2 regions of the Thioalkalivibrio sp. AKL10 genome follow, and region 2 is predicted to be linked to the other one. Evidence: predicted binding sites of a transcription regulator. Region 2 holds the regulator's gene; the other holds the start of a gene.
What was found. The regulator LexA, encoded in region 2, represses DNA repair genes until DNA is damaged. The targets are predictions, from matches to a motif close to TACTGTNNATATNNACAGTA.

Region 1 (15,851 bases), on a different contig from region 2:
CTACTTCCGGGACTTCTACTACTGCGATACCGGGATGTTGCCCTGGTTGCGAGTGGCCGAGCTCATGGGCCGACGCGGCCAGGCGTTGGGCGAGATGGTGGCCGAGCGCATGGCGCGCTTCCCCTGCAGTGGCGAGCTGAACTTCGAGGTCGAGGACGCCGCCGCCGCCACCGATCGGGTGATGCAGGCCTACGCGTCGGAAGCCGTGGGGCTGGATCATACGGATGGCGTCAGCCTGGAATTCGCGGACTGGCGCTTCAACCTGCGCAGTTCCAATACCGAGCCGCTGCTACGGTTGAATGTGGAGACCCGCGCCGATCCGGCCCTGCTGGAACGCCGCGTGGACGAGATTTCACGCCTGATACGGGGGTAAGGCCGATGGAACATACGCAAAGCCGGACGGAACTGCAGCCGGTGATCCTGGCCGGCGGATCGGGGACTCGGCTGTGGCCGGTGTCGCGCAGTCACTACCCCAAGCAGTTCCTGCCCCTGACCGGGGAGCAGACGTTGCTGCAGCAGACGGCCGAGCGGCTGGACGGCCTGGGCGCGTCGGCGCCCCTGGTGCTGGCCAACGTCGAGCATCGCTTCCTGGCGGCCGAGCAGTTGCGGGCGGCAGGTGTGGAGCATGCCCGTATCGTGCTGGAGCCGGAGGGGCGCAATACCGCCCCGGCGATCGCCCTGGCGGCATTGCAGGCGCAGGCGGAAGGGCGCGACCCGTTGTTGCTGATCTTGGCGGCGGACCACCACATCGGTGATCCCGAGGCCTTCCAGGCCGCCGTGGCGCGAGCCATGACGCTGGCGGAGGCGGGCCACCTGGTGACCTTCGGGATCGTGCCTACTGCTGCGGAGACCGGTTATGGCTACATCCAGCAGGGTGAGTCCCTGGGGGAAGCCGGGGCGCGAGTGGCGCGTTTCGTCGAGAAGCCGGATGCCGCCACCGCGCGCGAGTACGTCGACAGTGGCGATTACCTCTGGAACAGCGGCATGTTCGTGTTCCGCGCCTCGCTGTACATGCAGGAGTTGCAGCGTTTCGAACCGGGCATCGTCGAGGCTTGTCGCGCCGCGCTGGAGGGAGCCCGCGAGGACCTCGACTTCCTGCGGGTGGACCCGGAGGCCTTCGCCGCGGCCCCGAACATCTCGGTGGACTACGCCGTGATGGAGCGCACCGAGCACGCCGCCGTCACACCGCTGGCCGCCGGTTGGAGCGACATCGGCTCGTGGTCCGCTCTGGCGGGCGTGCGTGGCATGGATGAGCAGGGCAACACCCTGCGTGGGGACTGCTTGCTGGAAGATAGCGAGGGCTGCGTGGTGGATGCCGACGGCCTGCTGGTCGCCGGCATTGGCCTGCGCAACCTGGCCGTGGTCGCCACCCGTGACGCCGTACTGGTTGCCGACCGCGACCGCGTCCAGGACGTCAAACTCATCGTGGAGCGCCTGAAAGCGGACAACCGCAGTGAACACGTGGATCACACCTCGGTGTACCGCCCATGGGGGTGCTACGAATGCGTCGATGTGGGGCACCGTTACCAGGTCAAGCGCATCACCGTAAAACCGGGGGCGAAGCTCTCGCTGCAGATGCATCACCATCGCGCAGAGCATTGGGTGGTGGTCAGCGGTACTGCGAAGGTGCGAAACGGCGAGGAGACCTATTTGGTGACCGAGAACCAGTCGACCTACGTGCCGATCGGGCAACTGCACTCGCTGGAGAATCCGGGCTCGATCCCGCTGGAACTGATCGAAATCCAGTCGGGTGGCTACCTCGGCGAGGACGACATCGTGCGGTTGGAGGACCTCTACGGCCGCGTTTGATGTGATGGATATGCTTGCAAGAGTTTGCGTTCGATAGGTCGGAATTAGCCGAAGTCGCGGGAGTGGGTGGCGAGTTCGCCGAGCCAGGTGCTGCGGTCGATCAGGCGCTGCACGATCAGGTGGCCGACGCCCTCGCTGTACTGCCACTCGCCGTGGGCCTCCAGCAGGCGGCCGTGCAGGACCTCGGCGCGAAAGCGTTCCACCCGGTCCGGCCAGACGATCAGGTTCAACGTACCGGTCTCGTCCTCCAGGGTCAGGAATACCGTGCCGTTGGCCGAGCCGGGGCGCTGGCGGGTGATCACGAGCCCGGCGTAGCGCGCGCCACTGTAGCTGGGTTGTTCGAGTAGCCTGGAAGCGGTGGCCAGGCGGTGCTGTTCCAGGGACGGGCGCATCAGTTCCAGCGGGTGCGGGCCCAGGCTCAGCCCGGTGGTGGCGTAGTCCTGCACCAGGTCGTCCACCGCATCCGGGCGGGGCAGCAACGGGGTCACGTCGGCCTCGCGCACGGTCTCGCCCGGTCCCTCGGCGAACAGCGGCAGGGGTTCCTCCACCGCCTCGGTCGCCCAGCGCGCCTGGTGGCGGTTGCCGGCCAGGCCCTTCAGGGCGTCGGCGCGGGCCAGGCGATTGGCCTGGGCGCGGGTGAGGGCGGCGCGGGCCACCAGGTCCGGGACGTCCGCGAAGGCCCGTTCAACGCGGGCGGCGACCACGCGCTCGGCGACGTCGCGGGCCAGCCCGCCGACGCGGTTCAGGCCCAGGCGCAGGGCCAGCGCGTCGCTCCCGGCCAGCGGTTCCACCGTGCACTCCCAGCCGCTGTGGCGCACGTCCACCGGGCGGACCTCCACGCCGTGGCGGCGGGCGTCGGCGACGATCTGCGCCGGGGCGTAGAAGCCCATCGGCTGGCTGTTCAGCAGGGCGCAGGCGAAGATCGCGGGCTCGTGGCACTTGAGCCAGGACGAGACATAGGTGATCAGCGCAAAGCTCGCCGAGTGCGACTCGGGGAAGCCGTATTCGCCGAAGCCGAGGACCTGCTTGTACAGCTGCTCGGCGAATCTCTCCGGATAGCCGCGTTCGCGCATGCCGTCCATCAGGCGCTCGCGGTAGCGCGCGAGCTGGCCGGTGCGGCGCCAGGCGCCGATCGCGCGGCGCAGCCCGTCCGCCTCGCCGGCGGAGAAACCGGCCGCGACCATCGCCAGCTCGATTACCTGCTCCTGGAAGATCGGCACGCCCAGCGTGCGTCCGAGCACGCGTTTTACCTCTGCGTTCGGATAGCGCACCCGCTCCGGGTGGGCGCGGCGCTTGAGATACGGGTGCACCATCTCGCCCTGGATCGGGCCGGGGCGCACGATGGCGATTTCGATCACCAGGTCGTAGAAGTTCGCGGGCTTCAGGCGCGGCAGCATGCTCATCTGCGCGCGCGACTCGATCTGGAACACGCCCAGGGTGTCGGCCTTCTGCAGCATGCGATAGACGGCCGGGTCCTCGGCGGGGATGTCGGCCAGGCCCCAGTCGCGGCCCCGGTGATGCGCCATCAGCTCCAGCGCGCGGCGCACGCAGGAAAGCATCCCCAGCGCCAGCACGTCGATCTTCAGCAGGCCCACCGCGTCCAGGTCGTCCTTGTCCCACTGGATCACCGAGCGCTCCGGCATCGCCGCGTTTTCTATGGGCACCAGTTCGTCCAGCCGGCCGTCGGCGATCACGAAGCCGCCGGTGTGCTGCGACAGGTGGCGCGGGAAGCCGAGCAGCTCGGCGGTCAGCGTCTGCCACTGCCGGGCCAGCGCGCCGTCCGGGTCCAGCCCGACCTCGCGCAAGCGCTCGGCGGGGATGCCGTCGTCCCACCAGGCGAGGTTGGCGGTCAGCGCATCCAGCCGTGCACGCGAGATACCCAGCGCCCGGCCGACATCGCGCAGGGCGCTGCGGCGGCGGTAGCGGATCACCGTGCAGGCCAGCGCGGCGCGCTCGCGGCCGTAGCGCCGGTAGATGTACTGGATCACCTCCTCGCGGCGTTCGTGCTCGAAGTCGACGTCGATGTCCGGCGGCTCGCCGCGCTCGGCGGAGATGAAGCGCTCGAACAGCATACTGGAGCGCGAGGGATCGACCGCGGTGATACCAAGGGCATAACACACGGCCGAATTGGCGGCCGAGCCGCGCCCCTGGCACAGGATCCCGCGGCCTCGGGCAAAGCACACGATGTCGTAGACGGTCAGGAAGTACGGCTCGTAGCCCAACTCGCGGATGATGCCCAGTTCGCGTTCGATCTGTTCGCGCACCGGGGCCGGGATGCCATCGGGCCAACGCTTGAGCGCGCCCTTGAGGGTCTCCTCGCGCAGGTAGGCGGACGGGGTCATGGTCTTCGGCAACGGGTCGGTGGGGTAGCGGTAGGTGACCGCGTCCAGCGAGAAGTCGCAGTCCCGCGCGATGGTCACACTGGCCTCAAGCCAGGCGGCGGGATACAGCGTGGCCAGCTCGGCCCGCGGGCGCAGGCAGCGTTCCCCATTGGGGAAGCGTTCATGCGCCGCCTCCGCGACCGTCGAACGCAGGCGCAGGGCAGTAAGCACGTCCTGCAGGGCGCGCCGGCCGCGCCGGTGCATGTGCACGTCGCCGCAGGCGACGAGCGGGAGTCCAGTGGCGGTTCCCAGCGCCCGGGCGCGGGCCGTCAGGGTGGCATCTTCGGGGGTACGCAACTGGCTCACGGCCAGGTGGCCCTGACCTGGGGCGGCCCATCCGGACAGCCAGTGGGCCGCTTCGGCGAGCGACGCCCCTGGGCTGTCGGCCTCGACCCGCAGCAGGCTGTGCCAGCCGGTGCGGCTCTCGGCGGGCAGGGTAGCCAGGTCGGCGCGCGTCAGGTGGTAGTGTCCCTTGTTCGCCGCGCCGCGGGCCCGAGTGATCAATCGACACAGGGCGGCGTATCCCGTGGGATTGCGCACCAGAAGCGTCAGGGTGGGGCCATCGGCCAGCCGGAAGGTCGCCCCCAGGATCAGGTGTAACCCACATTCCTTTGCTGCCGAGTGCGCTCGTACTACACCAGCCAGCGAGGCGATATCGGTCAGCGCCAGCGCGCGGTAGCCCAGTGCCTGCGCCTGCTCGACCAGTTCCTCCGGGTGCGAAGCCCCGCGCAGGAACGAGAAGTTGCTGAGCGTCGTCAGTTCGGCATAGGCCGGGGGGGCGACAGGATGCTTGCGAGTGGGGGTATGGGCTTCGATTTCCATATACTGTCGATATATACAGTATTTGGAAATCGCCCCACAATGACCGCAGGGATCGCCAACCCATTACGCTTGAACGTGGTGCCGGGATTCCAGGCCTCTGACGAACCGCTCCCCAGTTTGTTGTAATCGTCTGTGTACACTGAGCGAAAATCCTCATGTATTCGCTGCGTGCCTGGAGACCCCATGCGCTACGTCCTGCTCCCGATGGTGTTGATTGCCCTGATCTTTGCGCTGGGGAATGTGGTGCTGTTCAATGCGTTGCCGAAACCGGACCGGCTGAAAGAGCCGCTGGCGCTGGAGTACGGGACTTCGTCGGAGCAGTTCCGGCGGGACATGGGCCTGCTCCTGCAGCAGCCGATCGTGAGCGGCAACCGCATTGACCTGTTACAGGACGGCGAGGCCATCTACGCGGCCAAGATCGAGGCGATCGAAAACGCCGAGCATTCGGTCACCTTCGAGGTATACGAGTACTGGGGCGAGCAGGCGGCGATCTTCTCCGAGGCCCTGGCGCGTGCGGCGGAACGCGGGGTTCGGGTGCATGCCATGCTGGATTTCCTTGGTTCGCGCGATGCTGACCCGGAGATGTTCGAGCGCATGGAAGAGGCCGGGGTGGAGCTGGTGCGCTGGCGCGAGCCGTCCTGGTACCAGTTGTCGCGCTTCAATCACCGCACGCACCGCAAGCTATTGGTGGTGGACGGTCATACCGGCTTCATCGGGGGAGCCAATGTGGCCGATCCCTGGGTTGACGGTGACGACCGCGATGGCTATCGCGACAATCACTTCCGCATCCAGGGCCCGGTGGTCGGCAATCTGCAGGCGGTGTTCCTGGAGACCTGGCTGGACGCCACGGGGCGGATGCCCACCGGCGAGGCGTATTTCCCCGAGCTGTCCGAAATGGGGGATCGCGACGCCCAGATGGTTAACAGTGCCCCGCGCGAGGGGCGTCACCGGGTGCGCCTGATGTTTCTGCATGCCATCGCCGCGGCGGAAGAGCACATCACGATCGGTACGGCCTATTTCTATCCCGATCCGCGGTTCCTGGAGGTACTGAAGGAGGCGGCCGACCGGGGTGTCCGTATTCGCGTGCTGGTCCCGGGCGACAGCATGAACTTCGGTTTCTTCCGTCATGCATCTGTCAATCGCTGGCGGCCGATGCTCGAATCCGGGGTGGAACTGTACGAGTATCATCCACGCATGTACCACTCCAAGCTGATGGCGATCGACGACCGCTGGGCCAGTATCGGCTCCGCGAATCTGCACAACCGGTCGTTTCGGCTGAACGACGAGGCCAACCTGAACATCTGGGACGAAGGCTTCGCCCGCGAGATCCGCGAACTGATCGAGGTGGACAAGGCCGATGCCGAGCGCCTGACCATCGAGGACTGGGAGAACCGGCCGCTGCGGCGCCGCCTGGCGGGGTGGATCACGCACCTGATTGGTCCCTACCTTTGATTCATTACCACCATATTTCCGCAGGAAAGACCGTGACACTGACGACCACCCCTTCGGCAGACACGCTTGAAATCGGCACGATCCACCTGCTGGAGGGTGGCGCGATCGGTATGACCCGTTGCCCTGGCAAGCGTCGGGATCGCGAGGTCTGCGAGGCGCGGGATGTACAGGCGGATCTGGTGGCCCTGTCTGGCTGGGGCGCAACTGCGGTCGTGACCCTGAACCAGGAGGGTGAGCTGGAAAGCCTTGGCGTACGCGATCTGGGGAAGGCCGTGCAGGCTGCGGGCATGCGCTGGCTGCATTTGCCGATCGGTGACATGGCGGCCCCCGAGCGACCCTGGGAAGAGGGCTGGAAGGACATCGGACCACGGGTCCACCAGTGGTTACAGGCCGGGGAGCGCGTGGTTTTCCACTGCGGAGGGGGGCAGGGCCGAGCCGGGACCATTGCCGCCCTGACTCTCATCGAACGCGGATTGGCGTCGGAAGACGCCATTCGAGAGGTGCGATTGGCCCGCCCCGGCGCGATCGAAAGCATCGATCAAGAGCGCTACCTGCTGAATCATCCGCGCCCGACCTGATCGGACTGCCTGGCGCTACAAGCCGTTGCGGGCGAGCAGTGCGGGGATCTTGCGCTTGAAGCGGAAGAACCCGTGGGTTGCATGGGGCCAAGCGAGATCGTCCCACGTCCGGCGCAGGGGGATGATCTCGATTCCGTCTTCCGCCAACTCGTGCGCAAGAGTATCGAGGGCGTCGGCCAAGGGCCCGACGGGCGCCTCGGGTGTGGCAATGGTGGTCACGCTGGCGGCGACGCACTGCACGCGGAGGGCATCAGCGTGTAGCCGCGGGAGCACGGATGCGGGCTTTTGCAGGGCCTCGCCCGCGTGCTGCACCGCGTCCTTGGCCAGTGCGTCGACCCAGGTGGCGGCCTTGGGACCAAACGGCCAGGGCATGTCGGGGTGACCACGCGGAGTGACGGCGACCGCGGCCACGTTGGTTCCTTTCGGCAGCAATTCATGGCCATTGAAGTCGTCTCCGTGAAGCAGGAGCAGCACGCGCCGGTCCCGCGGTAGAGTTCGCGGTGCGGGCAGCGCTCCGGGCGGAGGTGGGGCCTCGTCGCGGATCGCGGGTGCCTGGGGCGCCAGGCCGGTGGGGCGGAATCGGTTATCGGTAAAGCGCGCGATGTTGTCGGCACTGGCCTGGTAGGTCTTGCCCGGCGTTTGGATGCCGGCGATCCAACGCCAGCCTAGGGTGTTCGAGGCTGGGTCGGCATCAAGCAGGTGACGCATGAAGAAGTCCGCCCCAAGGGTCCATGGAAGCCTCAACGTGAAAATCCAGATGGAGGCGAACCACATGCGGGCGTGATTGTGCAGATAGCCGGTTTCGACCAGTTCGCGGGCCCAGTGATCGAACCCCTCCAGCCCGCTGCGTCCAGCCTCGGCGGCAGCGACCGCCTCGCGCAACCCGTTGTCCCTGGCGAGGCGCGCCTGTTCGATGTCGCGCTCGTCTAGGAATGACCGCCAGACCTGGGGGCGCATCTGCAGCCACCCTTTCCAGTAGGTGCGCCAGAAGACCTCCTGGACAAATTTCTCGGCCGCCTTGGGTGAATGGTGGGCGAGCACCTTTGCGATCACCTCGTGTTCGGTAATGGCCCGATGGCGGATGTAGGGCGAGAGCAGGGATACGTTGTCGCGTTCACCTGGACCGGGGTCGCGGTTTCGCTGAGCCGCGTAGTGACGACCCGCGAGGGGGGCGAAGTCCGAGAGCCGTTCCAGGGCGGCTGCCCGCGTCGTGGGGAAGAAGGCGGTGTGACCATCCGGCGCCTGGCCGGTGGACTTGAAGGGGCTGGTCACTGGGCGTGCCGGTCCGGCGCCGGAAGGGCTTGAAGGACCGTGTCGGCCAGTGCTTCGCCGCTGTCGAATGCAGCTTCTACCCGCGGCCCCAGGGCCCAGTCGCCGCAGGCGCCGAGCCGTTGCTCCGCGTCCCAGAGACAGGACTGGTCGGCGGCCTGTTCGACCCGTGCGTATAGCCATCTATGGACCTGATGCTGGAGGAGGCGGGCTGAGCCGAGCAGGGGCCGGAGGGCCGTCAGCAGCGGTTGCGCTAGCTGATCGGGGTCTTTCTGGATGTGCTCACGGGACCAGTCTGGGCCTGCGTGGGCCACGAGCGTCTCCGGTTTTGCGTTGCGGCCGGGTTTGGTGTTGTTGCGGGCTACCCAGGCGAGCGGTTGCCCGGAGAGTTCCTGCGATGGTCGGTCCATTGTGATCTGGCCTTCGAAAGCTGCCAACAGCGCAATGCAGGGTGCGTAGCGAACCCCGTCGAGCTCCGGAAAGCCCATTCCGGCGGTAACCGCCAGTTCGGCGGCCTGGGGTGCTGGAAGCGCAAGCAATACTGCGTCGAATGGTCCGTCCAAGTCGGCGTTCTCCGACGGCCTCTCAACTCGTAGATGCCAGCCATCGACTGACCGTAGAAGCGTCTCGACGCGGGAATTGAGCCGCACGTTTAGAGGGGTGGCCAGGGCGTCGGCCGGGGCTGTCATGCCAGGGCAGCCCACCAGCCGGCCGTCTCCCCAGGTCGCTACGACACCTTGCTGCTGCCAAGCCTGGACCTGTCGCGCAAAGCGTGCGCCGCGGGCCGTGAAAAACTGGGCACCGTGATCGAAAGTCAGGTGATTAGCGCGCCGGGTCGCCATGCGCCCGCCAAGGCCCCGGCTCTTCTCCAGCACAAGGCAGTCATGTCCGGCATCATGCAGGCGCCGGGCGGCAGTGAGCCCGGAGATACCGGCGCCAATGATCGCTATGCGTGCCAAACCCCGTTAGCCGCCCGCTTGCACCAGAGGTCGTACACGGGAGAAACCGCCATCCACTGACAGGATCTGTCCGGTTACCCATTCGGCTTCGTCGGACAAGAGCCATGCGGCGGCCCGCGCGAGATCCTCCGCCTGCCCGTAGCGTTGCAGCGGATACTGCGCCGTGATCTGTTGCTCGGCACGCGGTGACGCAAACAGGCGTTCGGTAGCTCCCGTCCGGGTCAGACCCGGGGCGATGCCGTTGATGCGGATGCCGTGACCGGCGTAGGTCGCGGCAGCGGCGGGGACCAGGCTGGCGATGGCACCTTTGGCCATGGCGATTGCCTCGTGATTGGAGACCCCGATCTGAGTGACGACGGAGCTGAACAGGACGGCACTGCCGGAGGGTTCGTTGGCTTGTAGCCGGGCCTTCACCCAGGCTCGAAGGGTGTAGAAGGCGCTGTCCTGGTTGGCGGCAATGCAGGCGCGGTACTGCGCCTCCGTCGTGCGGTGCAAGGGCGCCAGAAGCGCGCTGCCCGCGCAGTGGGCGAGTTGCGTGGGGGACTCTCCGAGATGTTCGGAGGCCTGGGCCACAGCCCGATCCGCGCCTTCCGCGGTGCTGACATCCGCGACGATTGTGTATGCCTGGAGGCTCTCTGGCAGGTGGGCACACAGGGTTTCCAGTCCGTCGGCGTCGCGCGAGATCAGGGCGATCCGGTCCCATGCGGGATCGAGTGCCTGCAACAGCGCTCCCGCCACGCCGCCGGTGGCGCCGGTCACCAGTAACGTACGTCCGCTCATCGGGCGTGGCTCCTGTCGGATGGTTCCTCGGGGCAAGACAAAGCGTTCGTCCTGTGCCGGACGAGCAAGTTCAATGTCGGGTTTCGTGCAGCCATTGGGCTGGGGCTCGAGCGAACCTGGCGGCATGCTGGGGAGTCTGCACTGGGAAAGGCTGGGCCGGCGCCTTCGATGCAGGCCGGTTCAGGCCCCATGTTCCAGAGTCCGTACCGAATACCCGAGCCCGTCCACCTCGTATGGTTCAAGCGCGATCTGCGCGTCGATGATCACGCCCCGCTCCATCACGCGGCACAAGCGGGGCCCATACTGCCGCTGTACATCGTGGCACCGGGTTACTGGGAGCTCTCGGACACCAGCCGGCGTCACTGGGATTTCGTCCGCGCAAGCCTACTGGAACTGGACCAGGCCGTGTCCGAACGGGGTCGACCTCTCGTCGTGCGCGAGGGCGATGCGGTGGAGGTGCTCGAACAACTGCGCGAAGAGATCCCTGTGGTCTCGGTGTACAGCCACCAGGAAACCGGAAATCGCTGGACCGATGACCGTGATGGCGCGGTCGCGCACCTGTTTCGCCATCGCGGCATCCCATGGCGGGAGTATCGCCAGCATGGGGTAGTCCGAGGTCTGCGTAACCGCGATGGCTGGGTGTCCCAGTGGGAGGAATTGATGCGCGAGTCCGCGTTTGTACCGCCCGGGGCCCTGGCCGCCGGACCCGCCGTGGCGGGTGGCGTGGAGCGCCTGCCGCGCTGCCCGAAGGGTGTGGTGGCAGATGCCGTGACCGAACTGCAGGAACCGGGCTCGGAGGCAGGACGCGGGGTTATGCGCGATTTGCTGCGGGAACGCGGGCAGCGTTAGGCCGGCGGTATCAGCAGCCCCGGCCGTGCCTGGACGGCAAGTTCCCGCCTGAGTCCGCATCTGGCCTATGGCACGGTTTCGTTACGCCGCGTGTTGCAGGCCTTGCGTGACCGCCAGATTCAGTTACGGGCACCAAGCGGCCAGGATCGCCGGCAGGCCGCGTGGTGAAAGTCGCTGCGCCAGTTCGAAGAACGACTGCACTGGCACTGCCACTTCCTGCAGAAGCTGGAAGATGCCCCGGACATCGAATTCCACAACCTGCACCGTGAGTGTGATGGCCTGCGCGAAGGCGCCTTTGACGAGCACCGATTTTGTGCCTGGAAGGATGACCTCACAGGATACTCGCTGGTCGATGCGTGCATGCGCGCGATGGTCGTCGCGTTCGCCTCGTATCGCCTCTGGCTCCACTGGCGGCGACCGGCGCTGCATCTGGCTCGCATGTTCACGCACTACGAGCCGGGCATCCACTACAGCCAGATGCAGATACAGTCCGGCACGACAGGCTTTAACGCCCTGCGAATCTACAACCCCGTCAAGCAGTCACTGGAGCAGGAGCCGGAAGGCCAATTTATTCGTCAGTGGGTGCCTGAACTGGCAAGGGTGCCGGGCGACTGGATTCATCAGCCATGGAAGATGCCGGAAAGCCTGCAGCGCCAATCCAGTTGCCGCATCGGACACGATTATCCGGCGCCCTTGGTGGATCATAAAGAGGCTGCGAGGAGGGCACGTGAACGCTTCAAGGCGGTGCGGGGAAACGGTGCTTTCCGCCAGCAGAATGCTGGCATCCATCGGCGTCATGGCAGCCGGCGTCGACTCTCGGCGCGTATCCAGGGCCGGGCGGGGCAGGGGCGTGCGCGGGATCAACTGGATCTCTTTCCGGACCCGGATCCATGAGTGGCTTCCGGACCTGTCGATTTGGCGCTTCCGGGTGGTCCGATCATCGTGCCCCGTCATGCGGTAGGGTGGCGCATCGCGGTCGGCGCGCTTGCACGGCCCCGCCGCGACAACCCTCCCCTGTACCTGGCGAAAAGTTCCATGCGAAGCGCAATCTATGATTTTCTGATTCTCCGGCTGACGGCGCGCTGGTACGCAGCCGCACTGGATCGGATGCCCGAGGGGGCCCGGGTGCTGGACGTTGGCATTGGCACGGGCGGGGCGTTGCTGGCGAATGCTGGGGACGTGAGGCGTAAGCGGTTGCGCCTGACCGGGATCGATATCGATGGCGACTATGTCCGGCGGGCTCGGCGGCGTCTGGCGGGATCGCCGATTGTGGACAGCGTCGAGGTGTGGAAGGAATCCGTGTATGACCACGTGGCTGGGCCCTACGACGTGGTGTATTTCTCTGCGAGCTTCATGCTGCTGCCCGATCCGGAGCGGGCCCTGCGCCACTGCAAGGGTCTGCTGGCAACCGGTGGCCGGTTCGTGTTCACGCAGACGATTCAACGGCGCACTGTGCGCTGGATGGAGACGCTGAAGCCCTTGCTACGGCGGATCACGACCATCGATTTTGGGCATGTGACCTACGAGGCCGATCTCCGCGCGCAGCTCGCCGCCGCGGATCTGGTGGTGGAGGAATGGAGCGTGCTGGCCACCCATGGGTCGCGCGCTTCCTGCCTCGTGGTGGCGTGTCCGGCGAGCGAAGACGCCGGATTAGGCAGGGGGCTTGCGCGCCAGGATCATGTAGTTAACGCTCATGGATCGTGACAACCACATCCGGCGGTTGAGCGGATTTACCTTGACCCCTGTCTGCGCCGCGGGTTCCAGGCCGTCCCGGGCGAGCAGCTCCCGTGTTTCCCGCGGCGTCACAAAGCGCTTCCATTGATGGGTGCCCCGGGGCAGGATGCGGAACAGGTACTCGGCGCCGACAATCGCCACCACGAATGAGACCGGACTCCGGTTGATGGTGGCCACAAAGGTGTGGCCGCCGGGGCGGAGCATGCGGTTGACGCTCCCCATGAACGCGGGCAGGTCCGCGACGTGTTCGACCACCTCCATGTTGAGGATCACGTCGAAGGCTTCCCCGCGTGCGGCGAGGGCCTCGGCGGTGTTGACCTCGTAGCGGACATCCAGGCCTTGTTCTTCGGCGTGATGCCGCGCTGCGGCGATGTTGCGGTCGACGACATCCACCCCGAGCACGTCCGCGCCCAGGCGGGCCATCGCCTCGCTCAACAGGCCGCCGCCGCAGCCGATGTCCAGCATGCGCAGGCCGGCCAGGGGGTGGTCGGCTTCCGGGTCCCGTCCGAGCGAGTGGCAGAGCTGATCCCGGATGTAGTCGGTGCGCAGGCGATTCAGCACGTGCAGGGGCCAGAGTCTGCCATCCGGTTGCCACCACATCTCGGCCAGGGCGCGGTAGCGCTCCACCTCGATGGGATCGACGGTTCGGTCGCGTTCAACATTTGGAGCGTTCATCGGGGCCCTACTCACAATTCCGGTAGCGATCTCTATCGGACCATGCGATGCCGAGTTTGATCGCACCCCGCTGCGATCGATGCGATCGTGGGTCCTCTGGAGTAGGGGACCGAGGGATTTCGAATGGCGCAGATGATCATCGGGGTGGACCTGTCCGGCCCGGGGAGTTCCTTGCATACGTCGGTCGCTGTGTTCCGCGAACAGGGCGGGGGACTCCAACTGACGGAGCTGCTTGCGGGAGCGAACGACCAGGCCATTCTGGACCAGGTGCCGGCCGGCGCGATTGTGGGGCTGGACGCACCACTGTCGTATTCCGCCACCGGCGGCAGCCGCGAGTCGGATCAGGCCTTGCGCCGTCTGGCTGTGGGGCTGGACCTCCCCGCAGGAACCGTAATGGCCCCGTCGGCGCCACGTATGGCCTATCTGACGCTGCGCGGTGTGGCCGTCAGCCGAATGCTCTGTATGGAACGCCCGGATGCGCGAGTGGTGGAGGTGCATCCAACCGTGGCCATGGCCCTGCGAGCGGCCCCTGAAGAAGGATCCGGCGGCGCGCCAGATACTGCTCGCGTGGCTTGAAGCGAGGGGACTGGCTGGTGCGCAGGACCTTGGGGACGCCAGTGACCACTCGGTGGCCGCCTGTGCCGCGGCCCTGGCCGCCTGGCAGTGGAGCCAGGGCAAGGCCGCGTGGAGCTATCCGGCGCAGCCGCCATTGCATCCTTTTGACTTTGCCTGCTGAGCGGACCGTGTCCTCTGGAAATGTCCCGGGAGCGGGCGAAGTTTTGACCATGACCATATCGAGGCAGCGGTTGGTTTTGGATCCGGGAAATCGACGCGGCTGCGCAGGCCAATCCCGTCGTTCAGAAGACTTCGGCCCGCCCTCTGGATAGCGATAACACCCATCGGATGAACGCCGTTCGGGGCTTGATGCCGAAACCGTATCTGCACCACTTGATCAAATGAATGGATCTCTCGGTTTGGAGATTGTGCGTACCGGCAGAGTGGCCAAGCAGGAAACGTTGTTCGCGTCATCCGGTAGGCCGTCGGCAGGTCGTCCTCGAATGCACTGGCTGGAATCTTGAATGATAGTGTCGTTGCAGTGGCGAAGGGCGCGTGGCACTGGAAAACCCTCGCAGTGACATGCTATCCACAGTAGCCTGAGTTTTGCATGGGGCCATGGTCTTGCGCTTCTCGAGTGGCAGGCCCTGCGCTCAGGCCGGTGCCGCAAGCCGGCCATCCGATTTCTGCAAGGAGCACGAACATGTCAGCAAGACAACAAGTCACGCAGCTGTTGCGTAGCGCTGACGTCGAGGTCGGGGGCGAGCGTCCCTGGGATGTCCAGGTCCACGACGAGCGGCTGTATCGGCGGATTCTGGCCGAGGGGTCGCTCGGCGCCGGCGAGGCCTATATGGAAAGCTGGTGGGACACCGAGCGGCTCGACGAGTTGTTCTTCCGGATCCTCCAGGCCAGCCTGGACGACAAGGTCCGTACGCCGTCGGTACTTGGCCAGGTGTTGCTGAGCTGGCTCGGCAACGAGCAGAGTCGCCGGCGCTCGCGGCGGGTCGCGGAGCAGCACTACGACCTCTCGAACCGGCTCTACGAAGCCATGCTTGGGCCGACCATGCAGTACACCTGCGCCTATTACGGCCCCGACGGGGCTGACGCGACCCTGGACGCGGCTCAGCGCGCGAAGCTGGACCTGATCGCGCGCAAGCTGCACCTGGAGCCGGGTATGCGCGTGCTCGAACTGGGCGGCGGGTTCGGCGAGCTGGCCCGGTATCTGGCCGCCGAGCACAGCTGCGAGGTGGACAGCTACAACATCAGCAGCCAGCAGGTGGAGTACGCGAGAGGGCTCTGCGAGGGCCTTCCGGTCGATGTCCGGCAGCAGGACTACCGCGAAGCGGCCAGGGAATCCCGGCAATACGATCGTGTCGTGAGCATCGGGCTGATGGAGCACGTCGGCCCGAAGAACTTTCGTGCCTTCTTCGAACTCGCGCGCTCCCGCCTGAAGCCCGGGGGCCTGATGCTGCTGCACACCATCGGGGGCAACGTCAGCCGTAGCAGCACCGACCGCTGGATCGCCAAATACATCTTCCCCGGTGGCGTGATCCCATCCGAGGCGCAGCTCACTCGGGCCAAGGAGGGGCTGTTCGTGCTCGAGGACTGGCACAACTTCGGCCCGGACTATGACCGCACCCTGATGGCCTGGGACGAAAATTTCGTCGCCGCCTGGCCGGAGCTGAAACAAAGCGAAGGCCTGGATGAACGCTTCTACCGGATGTGGCGCTATTACCTGTTGAGCTGTGCCGGCGCCTTCCGGGCGCGCCAGCTGAATCTCTGGCAACTCGTGCTCAGCCACGGGGATCTGCCGCGTTACGAGCCGGTCCGATGAGCAGCGCCGCCTGGGCCGCCCACCGCAATCGTGTGGAGGCGATGGCCGCGGCGCTGGCCGGGTCGGACGGGCCGGTGCGCCTGAGAAAGTCCACCAGCAACCTGTTCAGGCCGCGCGAGGAGGCCCGCCGGACAGAGATCGACGTGGCTTCGCT
Region 2 (15,851 bases):
CCACCGCGCGCGGGGCGCCCTCCAGCGCCGCGAAGGTCTTCTGGATCAGGTCCTCGCGCGCCTGGGTCAGCACCTGGATGTACACGCCCTCGGGGATCCGGTCTTCATCGATCAGGCGGCGGGTAAAGTCGTAGTCGATCTGCGAGGCGGACGGGAAGCCGATCTCGATCTCGGTCAGACCGATCCCCACCAGCACCTCGAAGAAGCGCATCTTCTGCTCCACGCTCATCGGGTGCACCAGCGCCTGGTTGCCGTCGCGCAGGTCCACCGCGCAGAAACGAGGGGCGGCCGTGGTGCGCTGCGCCGGCCAGCGCCGATCGGACTTGTCGATCGGCGGGAACGGGGCGTACTTGGTGTGATCGAAGGCCATCGTGTTCGTCTCCTGTAAGGGGCGCGGCCTCGCCGTGTGGTCGGGTGCCACGCTCCGGATTTCTATCTGTGCACTATCCTAACGCATTGCCCCCGGCATAACCTTGCGTTTTTCCCTAAGAGCTCAATAGTTGCGCACTATCCTTGCGCAATAAAGCCACTTTAGAGCAATATTCAACCATGAAACCCGAACCACACCGACTCGACCGCTATGACCGCCGCATCCTCGAGATCCTGCAGGAGGATGCGAGCCTGTCCAATCAGGCCCTGGCCGATCGCGTGGGGCTCAGCCCCTCCCCCTGTCTGCGTCGGGTGCGTGCGCTGGAACAGGCCGGCGTCCTGTTGAGCCGCGTAGCCCTGCTGGATCGGCGCAGCCTGGGGTTGGAGCTGACCGCCCTGATCCATATCGGCATGGACCGCCACACCCCGGAGCGCTTCGCCCACTTCGAGGAGACCGTGGCGAGCTACCCCGAGGTCCAGCACTGCTACCTGATCACCGGCCAGTCGGCGGACTACATGCTGCAGGTGGTCGTCCCCGACATGGATGCCTACCAGGAATTCCTGCTGCGCCGGATCACCCGACTGGAGGGCGTGGACAGCGTCCATTCCAGCTTCGTGCTGCGCCGCGTGGTCGACCGCACCGCCCTGCCACTGGACTACACCCCCACCTGAATACCACCTCAAGACCCAGGGCGGATTGACCACGAAGGCACGAAGAAAGGCAACGGCCGGCAGGATTTGATGAGCGAAGCGAATCGCATCGTGTAGCCATCCCAAGGGTGGCGAGGTTCCCGGATCGATGCGTTTCGCTTCGCTCAACAGCATCCTACGCCCGGCCCGCGACACCTCCCTGGGTTTTCTCCGTAATCCTCTGTGGCGCAACCGCCCTTGACCTTCTTCGTGCGCTTCGTGGTGGAACAAACCGGCCGTCAGGAGCAAACACGCACTCCGGATGGATGCGCCGCTCTTGTCCTCGCGCCAGCGACCCCTGTACTGTATATATAGACAGCAACCGGAGGGTGCCCCGTGTCGCTCACTGCACGCCAGCAAGCCATCTTCGACTACATCGCCGAGACCATCGCCACCCAGGGCACGGCACCGACCCGCAGCGAGATCGCCCGGGCCTTCGGCTTCCGCTCGCCCTACGCGGCCGAGTGCCATCTGAAGGCCCTGGAGAAGAAAGGCGCGATCGAACTGCTGGGCGGCACCTCCCGCGGCATACGCCTGCCGGGCGCCGCCCGTGGCACACCGGCCGAACTCCCTCTGGTCGGGCGCGTCGCCGCCGGCTCGCCGATCCTCGCCACCGAGCATATCGAGCGCCACTATCGGGTCGACGACGCCCTGTTCCGTGCCCGCCCGGACTATCTCCTGCGCGTACACGGCGAGAGCATGCGCGACGCCGGCATCCTCGACGGCGACCTGCTGGCCGTGCGCCAGACCCCGGAGGCCCGGCCCGGCCAGATCGTGGTCGCCCGCATCGAGGACGAGGTCACCGTCAAGCGCTTCGCACAGGACGGCCCGAAGGTGCGCCTGCTCCCGGAGAACCCCGACTTCGCCCCCATCGAGATCGACCTCGAGCGCCAGGACCTGGCCATCGAGGGCATCGGCGTGGGCGTACTGCGCGATCTCGAACCCCAGACCTAAGCCATGGGCGCGCTGGATACCCTGCTCGACCACCCGGCGCTCTGGCGCGGGCGCAGTGCTGCCCCGGCCACGGATGCCCCGGTCTGGCCCAGTGGCCATACGGAACTGGACCGGGCCCTGGGCGGGGGCTGGCCACGCGGCCAGCTGATCGAACTGCTGGGGGCCCCGTTCGGCTGTGGCGAGACCCGGCTGCTGGTCCCCATGCTCGCCGCCTGCGGCCGCGAGGGCTACTGGATCGCGCTGATCGCACCGCCGGCCACGCCCTGGCTACCCGGCTGGCAGACCCTCGGCATCCCGCCGGAGCGGGTCCTGCTGATCCATACCGAGCATGATCGCGACACCCTGTGGGCCGGCGAGCAGTGCCTGCGCGACCCGGCGTTCGGCGTCCTGCTCGCCTGGCTGCGCGGCCCCGTGGAGACGGCCCTGCTGCGCCGGTTGCGTCTGGCTGCCAGCGAGAGCCGGGCCTGCGCGATCCTGTACCGGCCACCAAACGCCGCGGCACAGCCTTCGCCGGCCCACCAGCGCCTGCGCTGGCAGCCCGCGGCCTCCGGCCTGGAACTGCACTGCCTGAAGGGGGCCGGCCACTGGGCCCGCTCCGGCCACCCCCTGCAGGTTCCCGAACCACCGGAGGCCTGAGATGGGCCAGCCTGCCCGTCCCTCGCGTGCGACCACACACCCGGAGCCGGTCCGACAACAACTGAGCCTGCTTCCGGCCACAGCCCTGTCCGCCACCGCACCCCGGCCACCGGAGACGCATACCGCCAACCGCGCCGCCCGGCCGCGGCAGGAACACTGGATGGCAATCGACCTGCCGCACCTTGCGCTGGATGCGCTGGCCCGGACGGAGCCGGACCCCGGGCGGCTGCAGCGCCCCCTGCTGGTGGTGGAATCCGACCCTGCCCCCCGGGTGCACGCCGCCAACCGCGCCGCCCGCCAGGCGGGTGCCCGCCCCGGCATGGCGCTGGGGGATGCCCTGGCGGTGCTGGATACCCCGAAACTGGTCGAGCATGCCCCGGACACCCTGCAGGCCCAACTGGAGATGCTGGCCGGCGTACTGCTGCGGTTCTCCGATCACGTGCACCCGGAGCCGGAGGCACAGCGCATCCTGGTGGAGGTCGGGCGCAGCCGCCGCCTGTTCGGCGGCCTCGAGACCCTGCGCGACCAGGCGCGGGACACCCTGACCGAACTGGGCTTCCATCCCCGTATCGGACTGGCCCGCAGCCCCGCCGCCGCGCGCCTGCTGGCCCGCCTGCGCAACCCCGCGATCGCGGAAGACCCCGAGGCCCTGCGCCGCATCCTGTCCCCGGTTCCGCTGGAGGCCCTGCCGCTGGCCGCCGCGACCCGCGAGGGCCTGCGCGCCGTGGGCCTGCGCCAGTTGGGCGATCTGCTGCGCCTGTCGCGCCCCGAACTGGCCCGACGCCACGGACCGGAGTTGCTGGACCTGCTGGACCGACTGCTGGCGCGGCGCGCGGAGACCCTGCCCCGCTTTGCGCCACCCCCGGTGCTGGATCTGTCCCTGCGCCTGGAGCACGAGATCCACGCCACGGCGACCCTGGCCTTCCCGCTCAAGCGGCTGCTGCGCCAGGCCGAGGCGCAGTTGCGCGGCCTGAACCGCAGCCTGCAGGGGATGACACTGGAACTGGCCCACCGCGAGGCGTGTACCCGCATCTCACTGGAGCGCGGGCAGCCGGGCATTCGCACCGACGAGTGGCTGCCCCTGTGGCAGACCCGACTGGATCGCGAGACCCTGCCGGCGGCGGTGATCGGCCTGCGCCTGCAGGCACCCCGCTTGCTGGACCCACCGGCCCGGGGCGACAGTCTGCTCGCCGCAGACCCGGCGAGCAGACCACCGGCCGATCAGCTACCCGCCGTGCTGGCTCGCCTGCGCGCCCGGCTGGGCGAGCAGGCCGTCGCCCGTCTGATCAACCGCCGCACACCGAGACCGGAGGATGCCCAGCGGCCGCGACACGATCTCGCCACCACTCCGGCCCCCACCGCTCCAACCCCGGGCCAACGGGCCTGCGGAACTGCCCTCTGGCTACAGGGCCCCGAGCCCGCCGCGCCCCCCGACCAGCCCCAATGGCTGGGACGACTGGAAGACGGCTGGTGGGATCACGGCCAGGACGCGCGCCGCGACTACGCTTGCAGCCGCGACCGTCAGGGTCGCCGGCTCTGGCTGTACCGCTGCCTGCGCAGCGGCCAGTGGTATCGCCAGGGTTACTGGGGCTGAGGGGGGACGCCGCGTCAGCGATGGTATTCGCCCGCGCGCTCCGGCTGGTACTCGACCTCCTCGATGCGCACGTGCATCTGCCCCCCGCCCGGGCGCGGCCACTCGATCTCGTCGCCCTCGGACAGGCCCAGCAGCGCACTGCCCACCGGCGCCAGGATCGACAGCGTGCCGCCACTCTCGTCCACATCACGCGGGTACACCAGTGTCATCGAGAACTCGTCGCCGGACTCGATCACCCGGAACCGGACCTTCGAGTTCATCGTCACCACCGAACCCGGAACCTCGTGCGAATCCACGACATCCGCGCGATCCAGTTCGGACTCGAGATCGGCCTTGCCGGGGAAACTGCCATCCGGAAGGGACTCCAGCAGCTTGTCCAGGCGCTCCATGTCCGTGGTGGAGACAATGATCTTCGGCTTGTTCACTTTCTTACTCCAGAATGCAGAACGCGCCTCCGGGGAGACGCGCCAGGCAAATAATATTCAGGGAATTTCCGGAAACCGGGAAACTTACTCGGGAGACTAGCCAAGACCCGGCAAAAAAGCCATAGCGCCCATCACAGTGCTCGTAAGCGGGAGCCGCACCTAGCCTTTGCCTTGCGCCCTCACCGAGGCCAGGTCTCCCGCCACGCCGCGTAGCCCCCGCGCAGCACATGCGCATTGATACCCATCGTGCGCAGGCTGTCGGCCACGAGCTGGGACCGGCCGCGACCGCCACAGAACACCACGACGGGCTGGTCCGCATCCGCCATATGAGACTCGATACCGGCCTCTAGCTTGGGCCGCGGGATGTTGATCGCGCCCTCGATCGTCCCCGCGGCCGCCTCCTCGGGCTGGCGCACATCCACCAGCAGAAACGGTTTCTCTTCCTCGAGCCAGCGCGCCACCTCCCCTGGTTCCAGATGCGGCAGGCTTTGTTCCAGCTCGCGAATACGCTTCTCGAAAAGACTCACAGGAGGACTCCGTTGGCTGCGTGAACCGCAAGTTTAGCGCGCGCCCGGGTCACAACGACGGACGTACCAGCAGCGGGACCACCCGAAGGGTGAACAGGACCAGCCCGACCAGCGCCGCCACCGCACCCACCGCCGTCAACATCGCAACGCCCAGGATCCAGCCGAGCCCCATGCCCAGCACGGCCAGATGCACCAGGACCTGCGGCGTCCAGGCCCACAGCCAGCCACTGGCGATCGGGTGGCCGGTAAAGCGCGGCAGCATGTGCTCGCCAAGCCCCATGATCAGCAACAGAAGAAAACCCAGGGTAAAGCCATGCAGCGCGGCCGGACGCGCCGCACCCTCGAGGAAGAACCCGCCCAGTGGCAACGCGGCACCCGCGATCAGCAGCCAGATCATCGCGCCCAGCACCGAGGCCCGGCTGGAGGCCGACAACCCCAGCCCGACATGGCGCGCGGCCTTCTGTGTGCGTTCCGGGGCCTCCGCCACCAGTGCGGTCGCGGCGGTGCGATCCAGCAGCCCGATGTGCTTGAGCTCGCCATCCACCACCACGGCCGGGATCGACCGGATGCGCAGCCGGGTCGCCAGTTCGCGCCCTTCGGGCTGGCCCATGTCGACCACCGCGAAGTCGATCTGTTTGTTTTCCGCAACCTCGCGCCAGATGCGCTCGGCATCGTGGCAGGAGGCGCACCACTCGGACACCAGCAGTTCCACTTTCATGATCCCGCCCTTAGTCCGCGCAGCGCATGCAGTGGATGTCGTAGCGATCGACCCATTGTTTCAGACCGGCAATCGCCTCGGCCCCGGTATGTAGCCGCTCCAGCGCCGCTTCCGGATCGTCCGGGCGCATCACCACGACCCAGGCATCGGTATAGGGGGCCACGTTCACCAGCCCCGGATCGGCCTCCACGGCCGGATTGATGCGCTCAATGGTGCCGTCGAACGGCGTAGGGATGCCCCCCGCCCACTTGCCGGACTCCAGCCGCGCCACCGGCTTGCCCGCGGCGCGGTGCGAACCCGGCTTGCGAAAGCGGAAGTACTGCACCCGCCCCGCCATGGTCTGGGCGGGATCGGTAATCCCGAGGGTAAAGGTGCCGTCGTCCTCCGGACGGACCCAGACATAATCCAGGTCATAGAACAGGTCGTCCGGCAACTCGCAGCCGTTGTATTCCGTATGACTCATTACGCCCCCTTCGGACCGTAGTGACGCACGGTGAGTGCAATGTTCAGTGCGAACAGGATCATCGCCCCCCAGGCCATCGCCCCGCCGACCGCGACGGTCGGGTTATGAAAGACCAGCCAGCCCGCGATCATCACCAGGAGCCCGAGATTGGCCAGCAGGAACTGCACATGGCCCAGGCGCTCGGAGAACAGCGAACGTCCGGAAAAGCGCGGCAACACATGCAGACCCACGCCATAGATCATCATGGTCACGAACCCCAGCAGCATCAGGTGGCCATGGATGCGCGGCACATTGCCGGGGATCAGGCCGGGATGGGCCAGCCAGAGGATGCCGAGCAGCCCGCCCAGCAGGGCATAGGCGAGGGCCGCGAGGATGAACATCCGGTTCCGAGGGTGCATCAAAAGCTCCAGGCCAGGTTTCGCACAGCATACTTTAAGCTATATTCAATTTACATTGATCGAGATCAAGACGGGGCGCGAGCGCTTCGGCGAAAGTCGCCTGCTTGTTGACCACTCTGCGAAGGTCCGATACCCCATGCACGCGCAACTCCACGAAAGTGTTCCCGGATTCCAGCAGCCCATCGAGTTGCTGCGGGCGTGCCATCGCCGAATCCTCAACTCTCTGGACATCCTCGAGCGCCTGCCCGCCCATTTGGCCGACAAAGGCGCCGACGAAGAGGCCCGAGGCGCCGCGCAACGGGTCCTGAACTACTTTCACGAGGCAGCGCCCAACCACCACGCGGACGAGGACCAGGACCTGTTCCCCGTGCTGCGCCAGCACTGTGGCCACCCCGAGAGTCATCCGCAATTGTGCGAATGGCTGGACCGCCTGACCGCCGAACATGACGAGATCGAGGCCGGCTGGGATCGACTGGAGCCGGCCCTGCAACGCATCGCCGCGGGCCAGCCGGCGGACCTCGACGGGGCCGACGCCTGGATACGCCAATACCGCATCCACCTCGATCTGGAAGAGCGCGCCGTACTCCCCTTTGCCGAGCACCTGCTAGGCCCGGAAGACCGCCGCGCCATCGGTGCCGCCATGGCCGCACGCCGGGGTATCGCGAGCGCAGACCGTGGCTGATTTCGTACTCGACCTCCGCGGCCTGGCCGAGCATGCCCACACCCGCGCGTACTACACCCTGCGCGAACTGCGCAGCGGTCAGGTCTTCGAGGTCTGGCTGGATCAGGAACCGAAGATGCTGATGGACGCGGTCAGCCTGCAGCTGCGTCAGGCCATCCACTGGCGGGTGCTCGAAGACGGCCCGCCCTTGTGGAAGCTCGCGGTACAACGCCGCGAGGACGTCGCCCCGGTGGACCTGGTCGACCTGCTGGAACGCGATCACCTGCGCATCGACCGCCTGTTCGCCAGCGCCCTGCACAAGGTCAACGCCGGCGACCTCGAAGGCGCAGCGCCGGATTTCCACGCCTATGTTGACGGCCTGCGTCGCCACGTGGAGGTGGAAAACGACCTGATCGTCCCCCTGCTGGACCTGCCCCGCAGCCCGAACGGCCAGGATCCCACCTCGATCATGCTGCGCGAGCACGACGAGATCCTGGAACAGACCGCGATGCTGGAACACGAATTCAGCGAAGGCGTGGACGAGGCCTGGGCCGTGGCCCCGTTCTTCGCCCTGATCTCCGGCGCGCTGGCCAAGCACGAAGGCCGCGAGGAACAGAACCTGTTCCCGCACTGGAGCCGCGCCCTGCGCGAACAGCCCGATGCCGCCGCCGAGTTGCTTGAACGCGCCCAGACCCTGCTAACGGCACCCGACCCGGCACCCCACAGCAACTGAGCGCCCCGCATGGGTGCGCGGCCGCCGCAGCCCGGCACTCGAGAGTCAATCCACGGCTTCCCGGGCGCGACGCGGCGCCGACAGGCGCGCCAGCGCCCAAAGCCCCAGCAACGGGCCGGGCAGCAACAGCCACAGGACCCAAACCCCGCCATCCGCCCATAACCAGCCGGTCAGCCAGATGCCCGGCAGGGTCAGCGCAAAACCGATTGCATTCATCACGCTCAACGCGGAACCCACGGCATCCTCCGGCGCGCTGTCCGCGGCCAGCGCGGAGAATTGGGGCGAGTCCGCGATCACCGTGAGCCCCCACAGCGCCAGGAGGCCGAACAGCAACCAGGGCGACTGCCCCGCAAGCAGCGGGTACAGCAGACAGGCCAGGCCCGAGGTTGCCAGTGCCACCCGCGCCACACGCAGGCTTCCCAGGCCCCGACTCAGGCGCCCACCCCAGACACAGCCCGCCAGCCCCAGCGCGATCACGCCAAAGGCCAGCCACGGAATCAGGGCCGCATCGGCCTCCATTCGTGCAAGCTCACGGGCTACCAGCAGAGGCACCAGCGTCCAGAACGCATACAGTTCCCAGCAGTGCCCGAAGTAGCCCCCGGCCACGGCGCGAAAATCCCGCCGTGCCAGGGCATGGAAGCCCTTCCCGAGCCCCGGCGTGCGCCCCGGTGGCGGCAGATGCGGGCCATCGCCCAGACGCAGGATCATCAGCGCGGCCAGCAGGGCCAGCTCCCAGACGCCGGCGAGCAGGATGAAGATGGCGTTGAGTCCGGCCCCGAAAAGCGCCGAAATGGCGAACACACGACTGGCGCGAAAGCGATCCGCCAGCCCCGTGGCGGCGACCGCCAGGGTCCCGGTGATGAAACCGAGCTGGGTGGCCATCGTGAGCCAGCCGATCTCGGCGGGCGACCACCCCAGTGCCTGCTGCAGCGACAGCCCGACCCCGTTGACCGAAAACCACAGCGACGTCCCGAATAGCTGCGCCACCACGATCACCGCCAGCGGATGGCGGCGAATCAGGTCAGCCATCGAGGGATGCCACTCCGGCCGACCCCGGCCGGGTCAACGACTGGCGCCGCGTATCCAGCGCTTCAGCAACGCGACCAGGGCACCCCCGGAGACCAGGCCCAGCAGGTAGATCCCGACAATCAGCAGCGCCAGTGGCAGGGTTACGTACAGGGTGAGGAAGTTGAGCGTTACGAGACGCAGGTTCTGGATCGCAAAGATCGCAACCACCGCGACGAACACGATAATCAACAGGGTGTACAGGTAACGCATAGGACCTCCCTGGTCAGTCGGACATGCCTCTCAGGTTCCGGCGCCCCGCCGCGGGCGTCAACCGGCCGGGCGGTGGGTTTCAGGCCTCGGCGTGGGTGCAGTGCCGCCGCACCGGACAGGCATCACAGCGCGGCCGCGGCCGGCAGCGCTCCTTGCCATGTTCCACGATCAGCGCATGCAGGTCGTTCAGCGCCGCCACATCCGGCCCCAGTGCCACCTCGACGTGCGCGCGCAGCGCATCGTACGGAGCCCGTGCCTGCGGCAGGTCCAGACGCTCGAACAACCGGCGGGTATAGGCATCCACCACGAACACCGGGCGCTCGAAGGCGTACAGCACGATATCGTCGGCGGTCTCCGGCCCGACACCCTTGACCCCCAGCAGCGCCGCGCGCAGCGCGTCGGTGTCCAGCGCCGCCAGACCCTCGATCCCGCCGGACGCCTCCAGGAAGGCCAGCAGGTGGCGCAGGCGATCCGCCTTCACGTTGAAATAGCCACTGGGACGAATGTGTTCGGCCAACTCTTCCCGGCTCAGGGCCATCAAGCCCTCCGGCGACAGCGCGTCGATACCGCGCAAGTTGGCCAGCGCCTTCTCGACGTTGGTCCAGCTGGTGTTCTGCGTCAGCACCGCGCCGACCATCACCTCGAACGCAGTCTCCGCCGGCCACCACTGCAGGTCGCCGTACTCCGCGCGCAGGGCATCCAGGAGCTCGGGGATCCGCACAGGAGCTACCGCTGACGGCTACCGCCCGGTTTGCCACCGCCGCCCGAGCGGCCGCCGGGTCGACCTCCCGCAGGTTTCGCGCCCCGGGAGCCGCCGCGCCCCGCGGGGGACGAAGACTTGCCCGGCTTCTTCGGCGGCGACGAACTCCAGCCGTCCTCGCGCGCCGCCCGGCTGGTGCGGGCCTTGCCCGCCGGCGCCGCCTTGCCGGGGCGTTGATCCCGCGGTTTGCCGCGCGGATCGCGTCGCGGGCCGCCGCGACCGCGCGTGCGCACGGAGTCCGGCACGGGCAGGTCCGCCGCCTCGTACAACCCGGCCACCTCGCGGGTCTCCAGATCCCGCACCGCACCGGTCTTCAGCCCGTGCCCGAGGACCACCGGCCCGTAGCGCACCCGGATCAGGCGGCTGACCGTGACCCCGACCGCATCCCACAGGCGGCGCACCAGCCGGTTGCGGCCTTCGCTGACCACCACATGAAACCAGTGATTGGCGCCTTCCCCACCCTGCTCCTCCAGACTGTCGAAACGGGCCGCGCCATCCTCCAGCTCCACGCCTTCGCGCAGCATGTCCTGGGTCGCCGGCGGCACCTCGCCCAGCACGCGCACCGCGTACTCGCGTTCCAGGGCCATGCTCGGGTGCATCAGCCGGTTGGCCAGTTCGCCATCGGTGGTGAACAGCAACAGGCCCGAGGTATTCAGGTCCAGCCGTCCCACGGCCACCCAGCGCTGCCCCTTCAACCGCGGCAGGCTGGCAAACACCGGCCGCCGCCCCTCGGGGTCCGAGCGGCTGCAGATCTCGCCCACCGGCTTGTGATACACGATCCACCGATGCGGATGCTCCGGGCGCCGCACGATGCGCCCGCGCACGCGGATCACGTCGTGCTCGTCGACCTGGTCGCCCAGCTTCACGGTGCGGTTGTTCACCTGCACCTCGCCGCGCTCGATCCAGCCCTCGATCTCGCGCCGCGAACCCAGCCCGCGCGCCGCCAGGACCTTCTGTACCCGCTCCGACATTCCCGGAACTCCAGCAACTCATTAAGATGGACGCCACGATACACCAACAGGACGTTGCCATGACCGATTCCGCGCCGGAAACCACGCCCGTCAAGACACCGCTGAACATCGCCGTGCTCACCGTCTCCGACAGCCGCGAACTCGCGGAGGACCGTTCTGGCGACGCCCTGGTGGAACGCCTTGAAAGCGCCGGTCACCGGCTGGCCGAGCGCAAGATCGTGAAGGACGACATCTATGCCATCCGCGCCGAACTCTCGCGCTGGATCGCCGATCCCGCTATCGACGCGGTGCTGACCACCGGCGGCACCGGCATTACCGGCCGCGACGGCACCCCCGAGGCCGCATCGGTCCTGCTGGACAAGACCATCGAGGGCTTCGGCGAGCTGTTCCGCATGCTCTCCTTCGACGAGATCGGCACCTCCAGCCTGCAGTCACGGGCCCTGTCCGGCGTTGCCAACGGCACCTACCTCTTCGTCCTGCCCGGCTCCACCGGCGCCTGCCGCACCGCCTGGGACCGCATCATCCAGGCCCAGCTCGACGACCGCACCATGCCCTGCAACCTCACCATGCTGATGCCGCGCCTGAAGGAAGTTTGACGAGACACGATCAATCCGGGGCCGGCCCGGACTCGTCGGGCGCGAAGCATACCGGCGAGGCGCGCTCGCCCGTTGGTTCCTCCTCGGCGCGTTCGGCGTCGAGGAGAGCGCCAAGGGCCGCCGCATGGCTGTGCTCGACGTCCCGGGTTGCCGTCAGCAGCGTCAAGCGGCCGCGACGGGAAAACCCCAGCAAGCGGCCCCAAGCCTCGGGAGCCGCTCCCAGTTCCGCCCGGTACCGGCGACAGAACTCGCGCCAGCGCTCCACATCGTGGCCGAACCAGCGTCGCAGGTCGGTGGACGGAGCGAGTGACTTTTCCCAGGCGTCCAGCAGGAGCGCCGACTTTTTCACCCCGCGCGGCCACAGGCGGTCGACCAGCACACGCGTCCCATCCCCGGGATCGACCGGGTCGTAGACGCGCCGGATCCGCACCCGTTCCATACGGCGATTACCGGTCCACGTGGGTCTGCAACCAGTACTCCAGCAGGGCCGCGTGCCAGAGCTTGGAGCCCTGAATGCGGGTGAAGTACTGGTCGGGCGCATCCAGCAGCTTGTCGATGTAGGCCGGCTGATAGAGGCCCCGCTCGCGCGAGGCGCGCGAGGTGAGGATGTCGCGCATGAACTCGAGGAAGTCACCGCGCACGTACTTCAGCGCCGGCACCGGGAAGTAGCCCTTGGGCCGGTCCAGCACCGCGTCCGGTAGCCGGCCACGAGCGATGCGGCGCAGCACGTCCTTGCCGCCATCGCCCAGCTTCAGGTGCGGCGGCATCGCGGCGGCGGTCTCGACCAGCTCGTGGTCCAGAAACGGCACCCGCGCCTCCAGGCCGAAGGCCATGGTCATGTTGTCCACGCGCTTGACCGGGTCATCCACGATCAGCGTGGTCACGTCGAGCGCCAGCACGGCGTCGATGAAGGAATCCGCGCGGTCGGTCTCCAGTTCGGCGAACTGCTCGCGCAACCAGTCACCAGTGACGTCGTTCGCCGGCGGGTGGCGCAGCATCTCGGCCATCTCCGGATGATCGCGGTCGAAGTAGTGGCGCCGGAAGCGCTGCACCCAGTCGCCATGGCGATCCTCCGCCATCTGCGGATACCAGAAGTAGCCACCGAACACCTCGTCGGCGCCCTGCCCCGACTGCACGACCTTCACATGCTGCGAGACCTGCTCGGACAGCAGATAGAAAGCGACCGCATCCTGGCCGAACATCGGCTCGGCCATGGCACCCACGGCCTCCGGCAACCGGGCCAGCACCTGGTCGTTGGGGATCAGCGTGGCCTGGTGGTCGGTCGCATAGCGCTCCGCGACCGGGTCGGAATACTCGAACTCGGAGCCCTTCTCCTCCGGCTGGTCTTCGAAGCCGACGGTAAAGGTGCGCAGATCCTGCGCACCCTCCTCCATCGCCAGCGCGACCAGCAGAGAGGAATCCAGCCCACCGGAGAGCAGCACGCCGACGGGCACATCGGCCACCTCCAGCCGCTTGCGCACCGCCTGGCGCAGCGAATGCTCGATGCGTTCCTGCCACTCGCCGTCCGATACCGGCTCGGCCGGGCGGTGTGCGTGCAGCGTCCAGTAGCGCTGCAACCGCTCCTGGCCCCGCGCGTCGATGCTCAGATAGTGCCCCGGCTCCAGCTTGCGGATGCCGCGCAGCACGGTGCGCGGCGCGGGCACCACCGCGTGCAGCGAGAACAGCATGTGCAGGGCCTCCGCATCCAGCTCGGTGTCCACGTCGCCGGCCGCCAGCAGCGCCTGGGTGTTGGAGGCGAAGCGGATGCCCTCACCGACGCGGGCCAGGTACAGCGGCTTGATGCCCATGCGGTCGCGCGCCAGCAACAGACGCTGGGCGTTGCCATCGAACAGTGCGAACGCGAACATCCCATGCAGTCGGGCGACGATGCCCTCGCCCCACTCGGCGTAGCCGCGCAGGATGACCTCGGTGTCGCCGGTGGAGAAGAAGCGGTGGCCGCGTCCTTCCAGTTCGCTGCGCAGCGCACGGAAGTTGTAGATCGCGCCGTTGAACACCAGCGCAAGCCCGGTCTCCGGATCGAACATCGGCTGGTGCGCGCGCTGCGACAGGTCCAGGATCGACAGCCGCCGGTGGCCGAGGGCGACCCGACCAGAAGCCCACAGGCCGTCGGCATCCGGCCCGCGCCGTTCCAGACAGGGCAGCATGCGCGCGACCGCCTCGCCGCTCGCGCGCCGTTCACCCCAGACGAATTCTCCTGCGATCCCGCACATGATTGGTTCCTTGCTGGTTGGGACTTCTTGGGTTGTGCTTCGTGGCCATCGTCCGACGCGGGCGGGGCTTCGCGGGCAAACCCGCTCCCCCAAGCGGCGATCAGGACGATCGCTCGGTTCGAAACGCCTGCTCCAGTGCGTCCATCAGGGACTGGCTGGCCGCGCCGGCTCGGTCGCGATCGGCATGCGTAATGTAGAACGGCACCGCGTGCCGCGCCCCGGCCTCCAGATTCAGTTCGACCAGGCCTCCCGCGGCAAGATCCTCGGCGATCCGGTCCTCCGGCATCCAGGCGAAGCCGATCCCGGAGCGCAGGATCTCGCAGGCCGTACCCATGTGCGACACCGTCCAGCGCTGGTCCGCCTCCACCCAGCCGCCCTCACCGGAGGCCTGGGCACCCGAGTCCCGCACCACGACCTGGCGGTGCGGCTGCAGATCGCGCCGGGTCAGCGGCGCTTCATCCTGCGCCAGGGGATGCGAAGGGTGCGCCACGCACACCATCGACAACTCGCCCAGGCAGGTCCCGAGGTAGCCGGATGGCAGTTCCGGACCCAGCAGGATGTCCACCGCCGCTTCGCGCAGCAGATCCGGCCCACCGCTCAGCACTACCTCGTGCAGCTGGATGCGAGTGGCCGGGTAGGCCCGCGAGAAGACCTCCAGGGCCCCGATCACTGGCGCCCGCGGCAGGAGCTGATCCACTGCCAACCGGATTTCGGATTCCACCCCGGCGGCCAGCGCACCGGCCAGGGTCTCGATCTCCGCCGCCTCTTCCAGCAGGTGGCCGGCCCGGCGCAACAGCGCCGCCCCGGCCGCGGTGAGCACCGCCTTGCGGCCCTTGATCTCGAAGACGTCGACGCCCAGCTGTTCTTCCAGCTTCTGCACCGCGTGGTTGATGCTCGACGGACTCTTGTGCACCCGTTCCGCAGCACGCGCAAAGCCCCCGGCGTCCACCACCGCCTGCAGCATGCGCCACTGTTCGAGAGTGACGCGGATCAATCTACCCGCTCGCGCTGGTGCCCCGGGTTTCCCGAGACCTGGCGCGGCGCGCCACCAAGCGTGATGCTACCGGCCGGTTTTGGTCTGTCTCGGGTCGCAACACAGGGTCGGGAAACCTGGGGCATCAACCCCACAAACCCTTGAATGACGCGCCGCGGCCGCGTTTGCCTTCTAACGTTGGGCCCGCTGACGGCGTGGCGCCTCCCTTGTGCAGAGCAAGGGCATGGCAGTCGCTCTGCCGGGTCCGCGAGCGCAATCGACTCGAGCACGAACGGGACCATTGATGCGCGCACCCCTAGTGTTCCTCGGGGCAGCCGCAGCCCGGATTGTGGGTCCGTGCATGCCACTCCTCGCGCATGCGGGCATAGGCCGCGCCGGTCAGCAGGACCAGGTGTACGGTGGAGGGGTAGATCCGCCCGTCCAGGCGCAGGGTCTCGGTGAGCTCGGGGTCGCGGCCTTCCGGGATGTAGAAGAAGTCCACGCCCTCGCGCAGCTGATGCTTGCGCGCCTTGAACATACGGAAGGCCGTGCCCTTGGGCACGCCGTTCCATGCATCGACCTGGCGCAGACTCAGGGTCGCATACCCGGCATGGATGATCGGCTCCGGCGTCGGCCCGGCCGCGGAACCTTCCTGGCCGTGAAACCGTCCCGCGCTACGAGGGTCTTCAACTGTATCGGTATCCATGCTGGCATTATGCCTGCGCGGACATCCCGGCTCATCAAGGACACCCAATGGAATTTCTTCAGGAATACGGACTTTTCGTCGCCAAGGCCGCCACGGCCGTCATCGCCGGGCTCATTGTGTTGAGTGCGATCGCCGGCCTGGTCGGCCGGTCGCGCGAGGGCAAGCCGG

Region 1: the regulator LexA is predicted to act here: its motif matches at 5,014-5,033, upstream of G333_RS0113960 (error-prone DNA polymerase).

Annotation. Positions count from the first base shown of each region.
Region 1 covers NZ_KB907147.1:51,716-67,566, forward strand. The annotation lists gene G333_RS0113950 (phosphomannomutase/phosphoglucomutase) at 1-373, shown strand, start outside; gene G333_RS0113955 (mannose-1-phosphate guanylyltransferase/mannose-6-phosphate isomerase) at 379-1,809, shown strand; gene G333_RS0113960 (error-prone DNA polymerase) at 1,854-5,012, opposite strand; gene G333_RS0113965 (phosphatidylserine/phosphatidylglycerophosphate/cardiolipin synthase family protein) at 5,196-6,464, shown strand; gene G333_RS0113970 (cyclin-dependent kinase inhibitor 3 family protein) at 6,497-7,042, shown strand; gene G333_RS0113975 (FAD-binding domain-containing protein) at 7,058-8,314, opposite strand; gene G333_RS0113980 (NAD(P)/FAD-dependent oxidoreductase) at 8,311-9,270, opposite strand; gene G333_RS0113985 (SDR family NAD(P)-dependent oxidoreductase) at 9,277-10,050, opposite strand; partial or broken gene G333_RS15410 (FAD-binding domain-containing protein) at 10,261-11,793, shown strand; gene G333_RS0114005 (bifunctional 2-polyprenyl-6-hydroxyphenol methylase/3-demethylubiquinol 3-O-methyltransferase UbiG) at 11,935-12,603, shown strand; gene ubiG (bifunctional 2-polyprenyl-6-hydroxyphenol methylase/3-demethylubiquinol 3-O-methyltransferase UbiG) at 12,550-13,308, opposite strand; partial or broken gene G333_RS14410 (DUF429 domain-containing protein) at 13,432-14,044, shown strand; gene cfa (cyclopropane fatty acyl phospholipid synthase) at 14,567-15,697, shown strand; gene G333_RS0114025 (FAD-binding oxidoreductase) at 15,694-15,851, shown strand, end outside.
Region 2 covers NZ_KB907143.1:171,123-186,973, reverse strand. The annotation lists gene G333_RS0106655 (2-isopropylmalate synthase) at 1-370, opposite strand, end outside; gene G333_RS0106650 (Lrp/AsnC family transcriptional regulator) at 550-1,041, shown strand; gene lexA (transcriptional repressor LexA) at 1,396-2,013, shown strand; gene imuA (translesion DNA synthesis-associated protein ImuA) at 2,017-2,649, shown strand; gene G333_RS0106635 (DNA polymerase Y family protein) at 2,810-4,243, shown strand; gene rnk (nucleoside diphosphate kinase regulator) at 4,258-4,668, opposite strand; gene G333_RS0106625 (rhodanese-like domain-containing protein) at 4,848-5,195, opposite strand; gene G333_RS0106620 (thioredoxin family protein) at 5,245-5,913, opposite strand; gene G333_RS0106615 (glycine cleavage system protein H) at 5,924-6,376, opposite strand; gene G333_RS0106610 (hypothetical protein) at 6,376-6,774, opposite strand; gene G333_RS0106605 (hemerythrin domain-containing protein) at 6,830-7,456, shown strand; gene G333_RS0106600 (hemerythrin domain-containing protein) at 7,449-8,168, shown strand; gene G333_RS0106595 (MFS transporter) at 8,214-9,197, opposite strand; gene G333_RS0106590 (lipopolysaccharide assembly protein LapA domain-containing protein) at 9,231-9,446, opposite strand; gene G333_RS0106585 (endonuclease III domain-containing protein) at 9,526-10,167, opposite strand; gene rluB (23S rRNA pseudouridine(2605) synthase RluB) at 10,173-11,177, opposite strand; gene moaB (molybdenum cofactor biosynthesis protein B) at 11,237-11,773, shown strand; gene G333_RS0106570 (DUF488 domain-containing protein) at 11,784-12,212, opposite strand; gene G333_RS0106565 (N-acetylglutaminylglutamine amidotransferase) at 12,220-14,004, opposite strand; gene G333_RS0106560 (LysR family transcriptional regulator) at 14,105-14,998, opposite strand; gene G333_RS0106555 (hypothetical protein) at 15,294-15,683, opposite strand; gene sohB (protease SohB) at 15,731-15,851, shown strand, end outside.